DNA from 2 places in the Hoeflea algicola genome. Region 1 is predicted to be linked to the other one. Evidence: predicted binding sites of a transcription regulator. Region 1 holds the regulator's gene; the other holds the start of a gene.
The links. Region 1 encodes HrcA, which represses chaperone genes, less so after heat shock. Its sites were predicted from a motif close to GTTAGCACTCNCNNNNNGNGAGTGCTAAC; they were not measured.

Region 1 (7,226 bases):
AGCTCGACGAACTCCGGGCTCTGCGCGACCAGTCGCGGCGGGTGATTGCCGGACTGCAGCTCTCCTATGCTGAGGAAACCGGGGTCAAATCACTGAAAATCAAGCACAACAACGTGCTGGGCTATTTCATTGAAGTGACGGCGCTCAACGCCGCGCCGCTGACCGAGAGTGACGCGGCCAAGGCGCGGTTCATCCATCGCCAGACCATGGCCAACGCCATGCGCTTTACCACCACCGAACTGTCCGATATCGAGACCCGGATCGCCAATGCCGCCGGTGAGGCTTTAACGATCGAACTGGCCGCCTTCGATGATATGGTGGGGATGGCGATTGCCAATGCCGACAGCATCAAGGCTGCGGCCAACGCGCTGTCGGTGATCGATGTGACGGCGGCACTGGCGCACCTGGCCCAGGAACAGGGCTATGCCCGGCCAAAAATCGACGACAGTCTGGCGTTCGAGATCGTCGCCGGCCGCCATCCGGTGGTCGAACAGGCGCTCAGACGACAGGCCGCACAACCGTTTGTCGCCAATGATTGCGATCTTTCGCCTCCCGACGAGAGCCATGACGGCGGCGCGATCTGGCTCTTGACCGGGCCCAACATGGGCGGCAAGTCGACCTTTCTGCGACAGAACGCGCTGATCGCCATCATGGCGCAAATGGGCTCTTTCGTGCCCGCCGGAGCGGCGCATATCGGCGTTGTCGATCGGTTGTTTTCGCGCGTCGGCGCCTCCGACGACCTGGCTCGCGGACGCTCGACCTTCATGGTCGAGATGGTGGAAACCGCCGCCATCCTCAACCAGGCCACTTCCCGTTCGCTGGTCATCCTTGACGAGATCGGCCGTGGCACGGCGACCTTTGACGGGTTGTCGATTGCCTGGGCGGCAGTCGAGCACCTGCATGCTCAAAATCGCTGTAGGGGCCTATTCGCCACACATTTCCACGAGTTGACCGCGCTGTCGGAAAAACTTCCGCGGCTTTCCAACGCCACCATGAAAGTCAAGGAATGGCAGGGCGAAGTGGTGTTCCTGCACGAAGTTGGCCCCGGTTCGGCTGATCGCTCCTATGGCATCCAGGTGGCGCGGCTGGCGGGGCTTCCCGACGCCGTGGTGGCCCGTGCCCGCGACGTGCTCACACTTCTGGAAACCACCGAGCGGGAAAACCCGGCAACACGGCTTGTTGATGACCTGCCGCTGTTTGCCGTTCCCGTCAACCGCGAACCGGTCAAATCCGCCAGCGGGCCGTCGGACCTGGACCTCCTGCTGGCGGAACTCGACCCCGACGACATGACGCCGCGCCAGGCCCACGAGGCGTTGTACGAGTTGAAAAAACGACTTGGGCAAAAAGAAAAAAGCCACCGAACCGGGCAATGACTGGTTGTGCCGGGGTTTATTCTCCAGCAAAAATCAGTAAAACAGGCGCGACTGCGCGCCCGGTCGCAGTGAGGAAAAGGAATCCTTTATGAGCCGTTTTGATGTCCTGTGCATCGGCAATGCGATTGTCGATATCATTGCCCGCTGCGACGAAGAATTTCTTGTCGACAATACAATTATCAAGGGCGCGATGAACCTGATCGACGCAGAGCGCGCCGAACTCTTGTATTCGCGTATGGGACCAGCGATCGAAGCCTCGGGCGGCAGCGCCGGCAACACCGCAGCCGGTCTCGCCAGCTTCGGTAGCCGTTCGGCCTATTTCGGCAAGGTCTCGGCCGATCAACTCGGCAAGATCTTCAGCCACGACATCCGTACCCTGGGCGTGCATTTCGATACAAAACCGCTCGACGGCACACCACCAACCGCGCGGTCGATGATCTTTGTCACGCCGGATGGTGAGCGGTCGATGAACACCTATCTCGGCGCCTGCGTCGAACTTGGTCCGGAAGACATTGAAGCCGATGTCGTCGCCGAAGCCAAAGTCACCTATTTCGAAGGCTATCTGTGGGACCCGCCGCGGGCCAAGGATGCGATCCGGCTCGCCGCCGGGATCGCCCACAAGCACAACCGCGAAATGTCGATGACGCTATCAGACCCGTTCTGCGTCGGCCGCTACCGGGAAGAGTTTCTCGAGCTGATGCGCTCGGGCACCATCGACATCGTGTTCGCCAATGCGGAAGAAGCCAAATCGCTTTATGAGACCGACAATTTCGAACATGCGGTGTCGCAGCTGCGCAAGGACTGCAAACTCGCGGCCATCACCCGCTCCGAGCACGGTTCGGTCATTGTTCGCGGTGATAAGCGCGTTGATATTGACGCCATTGAAATCGACGAGGTGGTCGACACCACCGGCGCCGGCGATCTCTATGCAGCGGGCTTCCTGCATGGTTACGCGGCCGGAAAGCCGCTTGACGTCTGTGGCAAGCTGGGCAGCCTCGCTGCCGGGCTGGTGATCCAGCAGATCGGACCAAGGCCGCAGCTCTCGCTCAAGGATGCAGCCAGCAAGGCCGGGTTCATCTGAACCAGGTTGCCTCATGCGCGTCACGTTCAAATCGCCTTAATTTGACGTGACTGCGCCTGCATTGATTGAAGCTGATTACTACTGCGTGCTTCGTGCATCCAGTCGGATGCCTGACGCGATAGGTTGAGGTGAGGTCGCGTCTCTCTACATCACATCTTCGGGCGGGCGACCAGGCCGCGGCCGGTAGGGTGAGAAGGCCCACCCAAAGCGGATCGCGCCGCCGCGCACGGCAAAGGCCGAAACCACGCCGATGGCCGAGGCTACAACCAGCGGCGCGCCAAACAGGCTGGCTGCTACAAACACGCCGGCACCGGTCAATGCCGCGGAGACATAGATCTCCGGGCGCATCAGCACCGAGGGTTCGCCCGCAAGCAGATCTCGCAGGATACCGCCGAAGGTCGCCGTCATCATGCCGGTGACAATCGCCGTGATCGGCGAGCCGGTCAACGCCAACCCCTTGGCCGCGCCCATCACCGCGAAGGCGGCAAGGCCAATGGCATCAAGCCAGAGCAGGAGGCGATAGCGGGATTCAACCAGGTGGGCAGTGAAATAGACCAGCGCGGCCATGGCGACGCAGACGACCAGGTAGGCCGGCTTTTGCACCCAGAACACCGGGGTCTCGCCGAGAATGAGATCGCGGAAGGTGCCGCCGCCAATGCCGGTTACGGCAGCCAGGAAACCGAAACCGATCATGTCGAGCTGCTTGCGCGACGCGGCAAGCGCGCCGGTGGCGGCGAATACCGCGACACCGGCATAATCAAGGCCTTCAAGCGGGGTCATGGGTCTCTCCTGCCCCGCCGTTCGGCCGGGCCCTGATCAGGCGTCTTTTTCGGCTTGCGGGTTGGGCGCGCCGGGTTCGGGAGCCATCTCCCGGGGGCCGCCCTTGGCGACACCGACCATGGCAGGCCTGAGCATCCGATCAGCAATCACGTAGCCGGGCTGAACCACCTCGATGACGGTGTTGTTGGGCACCTCCGTGTTGGGCACCTCGAACATCGCCTGGTGGAAATTCGGATCGAACTTCTGACCTTTGGGATCAAGCTTCTGCACGCCATGGCGCTCCAGCGAGGCAAGCATAGCGCGTTCGGTCAGTTCCACGCCTTCAACCAGGCTCTTGAGCCCGTTGTCGACAGCGCCGTCCTGCTGTTCCGGCACGGCGGCCAGCGCGCGTTGCAGGTTATCGGAAACCTGAAGCATGTCGCGGGCGAAGCCGGAAATCGCATAGGCCTTGGCGTCCCTGACTTCGCGGGCGGTGCGGCGACGCAGGTTTTCCATTTCGGCAGCCATGCGCAGACGCTGGTCCCTCAGATCCTCGATTTCGGCCACAAGTACCTGAATGGAGTCAGCCTCGGCGGACTGAGACGCCTCGGCGGGGTTTGCTGACTGCGGTGCGGTAGCCTCCTCCGGCTTGTCCTGTTCGCGGCCTTGGCTTTCATCGCTCATCATGTGGATGTCCTGTTCGTTACGATTGTTTTCTCAGGGAGTTGCACCGCATATCGACGTTCGGGCGGTAAAAATCAAGGCCCGACGGGATTGTTCGCAGGTTTGAAGGCGACATCTGCCGCGGCTGGGCCGGATCTAGTTGCGCACCAGCCTGGACACCAGTTGCGCGGTGTAATCGACCATCGGCACGATCCGGGCATAATTCAGCCGGGTGGGGCCGATAATGCCGACCGCGCCGACCACCTTGTCCTCGGCATCGCGCCAGGGAGCAACGATCAGTGACGATCCCGACAGCGAGAAAAGCTTGTTCTCTGAGCCGATGAAAATGCGCACGCCCGGACCCTGTTCGGCCAGCGTCATCAGTTCAACCAGGCTTTCCTTGCGCTCAAGCTCGTCAAACAGCATCCGCAGCCGGTCAAGTTCGTCGCCGGCGGTCAAGCCATCGAGCAGATTGCCACGACCGCGCACGATCAGCCGCGCTGCGCCCTTGTCCTCGGTGCCTGCCCAGACGGCGAGGCCGCGCTCGACAAGATCGCGTGACAGCACATCGAGTTCATTGCGCACTTCCTCGGAAATGCGTTCGAGCTCGCTACGCACTTCCGACAATGTGCGGCCGGCAAGGTGGGCATTGAGGAAATTGGCGGCTTCGGTCAATTGCCCGGCGGTCACGCCCTCGGGCAATTGCATGACCCGGTTTTCGACCTGGTCGTTGCCGCCCACCAGCACGACCAGAGCCCGGACCGGATCCAGCCGTATGAATTCGATGTGACGGATCATCGTGTCCTGCTTGGCGGCGATCACAAGGCCCGCGCCCCGGGTCATGCCCGAGAGCATTTGGCTGGCTTCGGTCAGCAGCGTCTCGACCGGCCGGCTGGGATCCTCGGGGCGGACCTGGCGCTCGATGTTCTCGCGCATTTCCGGTTGCAGATTGCCCACCTGCATGAAGGCGTCGACAAAGAACCGCAGGCCTTTCTGAGTCGGCAGCCGTCCGGCGCTGACATGCGGCGCGTAAATCAGGCCGAGTTCTTCAAGGTCGCTCATCACATTGCGGATCGATGCCGGCGACAGCGACATCGGCAACATTCGCGATAGGCTGCGCGACCCGAGCGGATCGCCTGAATCCATGTAGCTTTCCACCAGCGCGCGGAAAATCTCCCGGGACCGTTCGTCGAGCGTTCCGGCGAGTTCGGCCGATGTAGATGTGCTGATCATGGTCATACGCTGTGTCCTTGAGGGGTCGTCGATGCCGCTCGTCCATCTCTGAATATAGGGACATGCGGGCAAACACGGAAGGGGCATGCCACGCATGCCCGGCAGTGTACGAATTACCGGGCTCGGCGGCTACCGGCGTGGGCGCTGTTTTGCTTTGCATAATGGCGTCGGCACCGATAGAACCCGGAAAAATCAAATTCAGGAGACACATCATGCGTCCATCGGGCCGGAAAACAGATCAGATGCGGGCGGTCAGCTTTGAACGCGGCGTATCAAAACATGCCGAGGGCTCCTGCCTGGTCAAGTTCGGCGATACCCATGTGCTGTGCACCGCGAGCCTCGAAGAGCGGGTTCCGCCATGGCTGCGCAACGGTGGCAAGGGCTGGGTGACGGCCGAATACGGCATGCTGCCGCGCTCCACCGGCGATCGCATGCGCCGCGAAGCAAGCTCCGGCAAACAGGGCGGACGGACGCTGGAAATCCAGCGGCTGATCGGACGCTCGTTGCGCGCCGTGGTCGATCTGGAAGCGCTCGGCGAGCGTCAGATCACGGTGGATTGCGATGTCATCCAGGCCGATGGCGGCACCCGCACGGCGGCCATCACCGGCGCCTGGATCGCGCTGCATGATTGCCTGAAGTGGATGGAAGAGCGCTCCATGGCCAAGGTCGACCGGGCGCTCAAGGACCACGTCGCCGCCATTTCCTGCGGCATCTTCGCCGCCCAGTCGGTGATGGATCTGGATTATCTGGAGGATTCGTCAGCCGAGACCGACGCCAATTTCGTCATGACCGGGTCCGGCGGCATCGTCGAGATTCAGGGCACCGCCGAGGGCGAGCCGTTTTCGGAAGAGCAGTTGCATCAACTGATGGCGCTGGCCAAGACCGGCATCGCCGATCTGGTGGCGTTGCAGAAGTCTACTGTCGCCTGACACTGGGGAATAGAGAATGGCACACGCACCGCTGAGCGAGATTCTGGTCGCCAGCCGCAATGCCGGCAAGATCGCAGAGATCCGCGATCTGTTCGGCCCACTCGGCGTCTCGGTCACATCGGCAGCAGAGCTTGGCCTTTCCGAACCCGAGGAGACCGGTGATACCTTCGAGGCCAACGCCGCCACCAAGGCGCTGGCCTCGGCCCGGGCATCGGGCAAGATGGCGCTGTCGGATGATTCCGGCCTGGTGGTCGATGCGCTCGACGGCGCGCCCGGCGTCTATACCGCCGACTGGGCGACCATGGCTGATGGCACACGCGATTTTGCTGCGGCCATGCAGAAAGTGGAAGATGCGCTGCAGGCTCGCGGGATAACCACCGATGCCGAGCGCACTGGCCGCTTTGTCAGCGTGCTGTGTCTGGCCACGCCCGAGGGCGAGGTCAGCTTCTACCGCGGCGAGGCGCCTGGCGTGCTGGTCTGGCCACCGCGTGGAAACTCCGGCTTTGGCTATGACCCGGTGTTCAGGCCTGATGGTCATGAGCGCACCTTTGGCGAAATGACCGCCGAGGAAAAGCACGGCTGGAAACCCGGCCAGAGCCAGGCGCTTTCACACAGGGCGCGGGCCTTCAAGCTGTTTGCCGAACAGTGCCTGGGTGTGCCCGCAACGTGAGCACTCTCCTGTCGCCATTGCCAGCAACGGCGCCGAATTCTGGTTCGACGCTGGCGCCGGACACCGGCAAGCCCGGATTCGGGATTTATCTGCACTGGCCGTTTTGCGCAGCCAAATGCCCCTATTGCGATTTCAACAGCCATGTCCGGCATGCTGGTGTTGATCAACAGGCCTATATCGCTGCGTTCCGCGCCGAGATCGCTGCCATGCGTGCGCTCTCCGGCCCGCAGGTCGTTACCAGCATCTTTTTTGGCGGCGGCACGCCGTCGCTGATGGCGCCGGAAACGGTGGGTGCCATTCTCGACGCGGTGCGCGCGGCCTGGGTGGTGCCCGACGGCATCGAAATTACGCTGGAAGCCAATCCCTCAAGCGTCGAAGCGGGCCGCTTTCGCGGCTATCGCGACGCCGGCGTCAACCGGGTATCGATGGGCGTGCAGGCGCTCAATGACTCCGACCTGAAACGGCTCGGACGGCTGCATGACCGGGCTGATGCGCTCAAAGCCATCGGTCTGGCTCGG
Region 2 (7,226 bases), 800 kb from region 1:
CAGAATTTCTTCTCCACCCGGCACGGCATTCAGCTCTATCGGATTGTCGAGAGCCTGGGCGCCACCGAGGGGGCTCCGGCCTCGGGCGCCGCCGACATCATCGTCGACATCACCTCCACCGGGTCGACGCTTACTGCCAATCATTTGCGGATCCTGTCGGATGGCGTGATCCTGAAATCGGAAGCCTGTCTGGTGCGCGCCCGCAAGCCCGAACATGATGGCGACCCGCGCATGGCCGCCCTGCTTGCCGCGGTCCGCGCTGTTGCGGGCTGAAATGCGTTAAAGGGGTGTTCGGAACAGCATTTTTCGAAACACACTGGGAAAATTGCAGACGTCGGGAGCAGTGCCAAGCGGCATTCTGACGCTTGGCGGTCCGCTTGCATTTTTCAGAGAATGCGGCAAAATTGACTTGATCCGGAACAGATCCGGCCTGAACGCGTCCCTCGCATCCGAACGGCATTCGCCTTGTTCATGCGATTGGCTCCGCCCACCAGAAAGCCTCATCACGACCGGTTCAGCCTCGTTCCCAGGCTTCGGGATGATTTTGGATTGGGGGTGTCCCATGGAGTTTTCGATCGGTTTTGTGGTGCTTATGGTGTCCATGCTCGTTCTGGCTATCCTGGCGCGGCTGGCAGCTGTCTCGCCTAATTCGCCGTTGTTGCGCGGGGAGTTGACGCCAGCTCTATTGGCGGTGCTGGTGGCCGCAGGACTCATGTTCGGCGTGCTGATGATGCTTGTTGGCGGCGAGGACTACTTCTCCTCTCGCAGTCTGGAAATTGTTGTCATCATCGGCTTTGCCGCTGCGGGTATGTTTGCCATCCGCAAATTCGTCGGCAATGGTGGCTCTGCGGATCCGGCTTGACCGGCCTCCCATAGCGACGCTGCCATGCATGCAAAAAGACCCGGCGCATATCAACGCCGGGTCAAGGGTGTTTTCAGTCTGGCGATAAGGGCGTTTGCTGCTTACGCCGTGCGGCGTGCGTCGACCGACCATGCGCCGGGACCGGCCGCAGCCAGCGCCAGGAAACCGCCGGCAATGGCGATGTTTTTCATGAAGCTGATCATCTGCATCTGGTCTGCCGGCTGGTAATGGGCGAGGAATGCGGTTGCGACACAGAACGCGGCCAGCGCCCAGGCGGCCGGACGGGTCATGAAGCCGATCAGAATGGCAAGTCCGCCAAAGATTTCGAGCGCGATGGTCAGCCATGCGGCGAGGGCCGGGAGCGGCAGGCCGAGGCTGGCGATATAGCCGGTAGTGCCTTCCACCGAACCGAATTTGCCCCATCCGGAAAGGATGAACATGATGCTCAAAAGGACTCGAGCGAGCAGAAGTTGAACGTTAACCGACATGTAAGTCTCCTGTAGAAAGAATGTTGCGGAGCCATACAGTCTTGGTCGCGGACAAGATAGCTGAACACGTGGAGACATATTGTTCACAATTACGCGCATTTGCACGATGCACGGATTACCCCCGAACAATCAGGGCTATAACCATGCTGCTGTGCTGCTGAATATTCCGAAGATTAAGCGACGACGAAATGGGCAAACATGAACAGGCCATTGATGGAGCCGCCGCCATTCCCGTTGAAATTCGAGGATTCGCCGATGCACATCATCGGCAGGTGACCACCATCATGAATGATGGTTGTGGAAAAGCAGAAAGATGAGGCCTGCATGGCCGCCATCTCGAACAATCCCAGCACATGTTGCCGGGAGCCAGAATCATAGCATCGCACCAGGTTGAGAAGTCCCAGATCACCTGTGTCGGCGAGGCCATGGTAATGCCGCGCAGCAGGCCCGAGTCGAAACGCGCCGGTGGCGAGATTGGCCGTCCAGCTTTCGGTTCGGCAAAAATGGGAGACGAGTTCCTGATCCGGTGCGACAAAGCCCTGCGGCGTCGCACCAAAACTCGTTGTGCCATCTGCTTTCGTTATCTTGAACAAGAAACACCCCGGCGGGCCTGGTGAAATGGAGCATCTGCGTTGTGTGCTGTGATCCCTGACGACGCATCATGCGTGCTCAGGTATGAATTGATGTTGGATCTTGCCGACCCGACCTGTGCAGTCAGATCCGGATTGCTCCGTGGATCGGCGTTCCAATCTTTTCGAAGTCAGTCGCCGCAGGCTACGCATCCTGTTGATGAGAGGTGCTGCGTCGTCTGATCCATCCTATCCTCTGTTTTTCATTTATTGGTTAACCCATCGCTAAATTTGCATATCCAGATATCGCATTTTTGCGTCGCAACATACAAGTCCGACCTACGTAGGCACTGCGGCTGTTGCTTTGAGCGCCGCGCGGCTCGTGCGCAGATAGCAAAAAGGGGTGGTTCGAAAACCACCCCTGATTTTGTGCCTGCACATTGGCCGCAGGGTCCTGTGAGGAGTCCGGCTTCGGTGCTTTCGCTTCAGGCCGGCTGGCGGCCTGAAGCGATGTGGAACACGTACATAAGCTAGACAGTAAGCTGTAACGGGGCAGGCGCCCTGTTACATCATGCCGCCCATGCCGCCCATGCCGCCCATGTCCGGCATGCCGCCGCCAGCCGATTCCTTCTTCGGAATTTCGGCAATCATGGCTTCGGTGGTGATCAGCAGCGAAGCAACCGAAGCTGCGTTCTGCAGAGCCGTACGAACAACCTTGACCGGGTCGACGATGCCCATGGCAATCATGTCGCCATATTCGGACGTCTGGGCATTGTAACCCCAGTTTTCTTCGTCCTTTTCAAGGATCTTGCCAACCACGATCGAAGCTTCGTCGCCTGCGTTTTCAGCAATCTGGCGAACCAGCGACTGCAGGGCACGGCGAACGATGTTGATGCCGGCTTCCTGATCCTGATTAGCACCCTTGGAGGTGATCTTCACGGAAGAACGCAGCAGCGCAGTGCCGCCGCCGGCAACGATGCCTTCCTGAACGGCAGCGCGGGTAGCGTTGAGCGCGTCGTCGACGCGATCCTTGCGTTCCTTGACTTCCGTTTCAGTTGCACCGCCGACGCGGATGATGGCAACGCCACCAGCAAGCTTGGCCAGACGTTCCTGCAGCTTTTCACGATCGTAGTCCGAAGAAGTTTCTTCGATCTGAGCCTTGATCTGTGTGATCCGGCCTTCGATTTCATTCTTCTTGCCAGCGCCATCAACGATGGTGGTGGTTTCCTTGGTGATCGACACCTTCTTGGCGCGACCCAGCATTTCAAGCGTCACGTTTTCGAGCTTGATGCCGATGTCTTCGGATATCACCTGACCGCCGGTCAGGATGGCGATGTCTTCGAGCATTGCCTTGCGGCGATCGCCGAAGCCAGGAGCCTTGACGGCAGCAATCTTCAGGCCGCCACGCAGCTTGTTGACCACGAGCGTAGCAAGAGCTTCGCCTTCAACATCTTCCGAGATGATGAGCAGCGGCTTGGAGGTCTGCACCACAGCTTCGAGCACAGGCAGCATGGCCTGAAGGTTCGACAGCTTCTTCTCATGAAGAAGGATGTAGACGTCTTCGAGTTCGGCCAACATCTTGTCTGGGTTGGTCACGAAGTAAGGCGACAGGTAGCCGCGGTCAAACTGCATGCCTTCAACGACTTCAAGTTCGCTTTCAGCGGTCTTGGCTTCTTCGACGGTGATGACACCTTCGTTGCCGACCTTCTGCATGGCTTCGGCAATGTCCTTGCCGATCTGGCTTTCGCCATTGGCCGAGATCGTGCCGACCTGTTCGACTTCAGCCGAGGTCTTGATCTTGGTGGCCTTGCGCTGCAGGTCCGCGATGACTTCAGTCACGGCCATGTCGATGCCGCGCTTGAGGTCCATCGGGTTCATGCCGGCAGCAACAGCCTTGCCGCCTTCGCGGACGATTGACTGGGCGAGCACGGTTGCAGTGGTGGTGCCGTCGCCGGCGATGTCGTTGGTCTTCGACGCCACTTCACGCACCATCTGTGCGCCCATGTTTTCGAACTTGTCTTCGAGTTCGATTTCCTTGGCAACGGTCACGCCGTCCTTGGTGATGCGCGGAGCGCCAAAGGACTTGTCGATGATGACGTTGCGGCCCTTGGGGCCCAAGGTTACCTTCACCGCATCGGCGAGGATGTCGACGCCACGGAGCATTTTCTCGCGTGCGTTACGACCGAATTTTACTTCTTTAGCAGCCATTTAACTTAACTCCCGGGCCTGGGCCCATCGTGTTGAGGCAGATAGGATCTGTGTGGGTGGTCGTTCGGCTTAGCCGAGGATACCCATGACGTCGCTTTCCTTCATGATCAGAAGGTCTTCGCCATCAAGCTTGATTTCGGTGCCGGACCATTTGCCGAACAGCACGCGGTCGCCGGCCTTGACGTCGAGCGGCACGAGCTTGCCGGAATCGTCACGGTTGCCGGAACCAACGGCGAGGATTTCGCCTTCCTGCGGCTTTTCCTTGGCGGTATCCGGAATGATGATCCCGCCTTTGGTTTTTTCTTCGGACTCAACACGACGAACGACAACGCGGTCGTGGAGCGGACGGAACGTGGTTTTTGCCATTGTCTATATTCCTTGATCGAATGACAGAAGCGGCTGAGACCCCGTATTGGGCCTCATCGAGTTACGTGCTAGCACTCACTCATGGAGAGTGCTAGCGAAGCCGAGATAAGTCTGCGGTTTGGAAGAGTCAAGAGTTGGGCGTGCAATCAGGCTGCGTTCGGCCGTGCAAATGCTAAAATTCCGGCGGGGTCTTGTATTCGCCTGCAAGCTGGGCGACATCCAATGCCCGAAAGGAACCGCTGCCCATGCCACGCAAGATCACCGATCTCGATCAATTGACTGACCGCGCCGACATCTTGTTGTGCGACGTATGGGGCGTTATCCACAATGGCGTCAACCCCTACCCGCTGTCGGTAGAGGCCCTGAAAGCGGCGCGCGAGCGTGGCCAGACCGTGATTCTGATTACCAATTCGCCACGGCCAGCGGCCGGTGTGATCCGCCAGTTCGACACCATCGGCGTCGACCCTGCCTGCTGGGATGACATCGTCACCTCGGGCGACGTCACACGGCAATTGGTATCAGACGCGCAGGGCGGAATTTATTTCCTCGGGCCTGAACGTGATATTTCCCTGGTTGAAGGGTTGGACGTCACGCTGGTCGAGCCGGATGCGGCCGATGCGGTCTTGTGCACTGGCCTGCTCGATGACGAGACCGAGAGCGCCGAGGACTACCGCGCCCTGCTGACGGATTTCAAGGCACGTGGCCTGCCGCTGATCTGCGCCAATCCCGACCGCGTGGTCGAGCGCGGCGACCGGCTTGTGCCCTGCGCTGGCGCACTGGCAGACATCTATACCGAAATCGGCGGCGAAACTCGCATCGCCGGCAAGCCACACGCGCCGATTTACCGCGAGGCGATGGCTCGGGCCGAAGCCCTGCGCGGCACCGCCGACAAGCGGCGGACTCTGGCGATCGGTGACGGCGTTGCCACCGATATCCGCGGTGCGCTCGACAACGGCATCGATGCGATCTTCATCGCCCGTGGCGTTCATGCCCGCGAATATCTCGATGGCCGCGTTACCAACGAAACCCGGTTGCAGGATTTCCTCAATGCTGAAGGCGTCGCCCCGGCATATTGGATGGAATGGCTGGCCTGAACGCTCATGGTGAAACAGGCAATGGCGCAACGGCTTTACGATGCCTCCAGGTTCCCCGCGGAATTCAAGGGCGGGGTTGTGGCGATCGGCAATTTCGACGGCGTCCACCGGGGGCATCAGGCGGTGTTGGCACAGGCCACCCTGGCCGCTGAAGCTGATGGCGTTTCCGCCTGCGTGCTGACTTTCGAACCGCATCCGCGCACGGTGTTTCGCCCCGACGAGCCGGTTTTCCGGATTACGCCGGCGGCCATGAAGGCTGCCATTCTCGGCCATCTCGGGTTTGACGCCGTGGTCGAGCATCCTTTCGACAGAGTTTTCTCGTCGCAAAGTGCCCATGATTTCGTCACCGGCATTCTCAGCGGCAAGCTTGGCGTCCGTCACGTCGTGACCGGTTATGATTTTCATTTCGGCAAGGGCCGTGAAGGCAACCCCGAATACTTGACGCAAGCTGGCGAACGCCATGGTTTCGATGTCACGCTGGTAGACGCCTTCCGCGATGAAAACGCCGATGTGGTTTCTTCTAGCCGGATACGTCGGGCGCTGGCGCTGGGGGAAGTCGGCGAAGCCGCAGGCTTGTTGGGTTACCGTTATGCGGTCTCCGCCGAGGTGTTGCACGGCAAGAAGCTTGGCCGCACCCTGGGGTATCCGACCGCCAACATGGCGCTGCCGTCTGAAACCGGCCTGTTGCCGGGGATCTATGCGGTCCGCTTCCGCCGTGCCGATGGGAAATTTTATGATGGCGTCGCCAGTTTCGGCCGTCGCCCAACCGTAGACGGGGACGACGCTGCGCTGTTGCTGGAAACCTATCTGTTCGATTTCTCCGGCGATCTCTATGGCGAGACCTGCAGCGTCTGCTTTGTATCGTGGCTTCGCGGCGAGGAGAAATTCGATAGCTTGGAGCCCCTGGTGGCACAAATGAAGCTTGATGAGGCGGAAGCCAGGGCAGCACTTGGTGCGATCACGCCGCTGTCATCGCTCGATGCGGCCATGACCTTCGGGGTGGTTGCTTGATCGGGGCCGGATCGCGGCAGATCCTGATCACCGGCGCCAATGCTGGCATCGGCCTGGCGCTGGCAAAAAAGCTCTCGGGTCGCCATCGCCTGCTTCTTTCCGGCCGCAAGCCGCACGATGAGATCGCCGATCTTCTGCCGCAAGGCGCCGGATACATTCTTGCCGATCAGAGCGATCCCGAAGGCTCGGCGCAGGCGCTGGTCGGGGGAATTGACGGCATTGGCTGGGACCGTCTCGACAATGCCGTGCTCAATGCCGGTACCGGTTTCGCAGCCGTCGACGGCATTGACAGCACCGACGCCATCCGCCAGACGCTCGACATCAATCTTGGCGCAGCAATCGCCCAGGCCCAGGCGCTGTATCCGCTGCTGGAAAAATCCGGCGGGACGCTGACCTTCATCGGCTCGGTGGCCCACAAGGGATCGGCCATGGTGCCGGCCTATGCTGCTTCAAAGGCCGGCCTGCATGGCCTGGCCCGCGCCTTGCGGTCGGAATGGGGCAGGCGGGTGCCGGTACAGGTGCTGCATCCCGGCCCCACCAAGACCGATATGCACGACAAGGCCGGTTATGATCCGGGCCGGATGCGAGCCCTGTTTCTCGCCTCCGATGATGTCGCGGCGATGATGGC

Region 2: a site for HrcA is predicted at 4,561-4,589, ahead of groES (co-chaperone GroES). Genes of this name have one in related genera too.

Annotation. Positions count from the first base shown of each region.
Region 1 is NZ_JAOVZR010000001.1:3,686,872-3,694,097, reverse strand. Features, by position in the region: partial or broken gene mutS (DNA mismatch repair protein MutS) at 1-1,373, shown strand, start outside; gene OEG84_RS17980 (adenosine kinase) at 1,462-2,454, shown strand; gene OEG84_RS17975 (trimeric intracellular cation channel family protein) at 2,599-3,234, opposite strand; gene grpE (nucleotide exchange factor GrpE) at 3,271-3,906, opposite strand; gene hrcA (heat-inducible transcriptional repressor HrcA) at 4,033-5,115, opposite strand; gene rph (ribonuclease PH) at 5,322-6,038, shown strand; gene rdgB (RdgB/HAM1 family non-canonical purine NTP pyrophosphatase) at 6,055-6,708, shown strand; gene hemW (radical SAM family heme chaperone HemW) at 6,705-7,226, shown strand, end outside.
Region 2 is NZ_JAOVZR010000001.1:4,488,671-4,495,896, forward strand. Features, by position in the region: gene hisG (ATP phosphoribosyltransferase) at 1-273, shown strand, start outside; gene OEG84_RS21765 (hypothetical protein) at 563-862, shown strand; gene OEG84_RS21770 (DoxX family protein) at 964-1,350, opposite strand; gene OEG84_RS21775 (hypothetical protein) at 1,524-1,943, opposite strand; gene groL (chaperonin GroEL) at 2,484-4,127, opposite strand; gene groES (co-chaperone GroES) at 4,197-4,493, opposite strand; gene OEG84_RS21790 (TIGR01459 family HAD-type hydrolase) at 4,739-5,587, shown strand; gene OEG84_RS21795 (bifunctional riboflavin kinase/FAD synthetase) at 5,594-6,598, shown strand; gene OEG84_RS21800 (SDR family NAD(P)-dependent oxidoreductase) at 6,595-7,226, shown strand, end outside.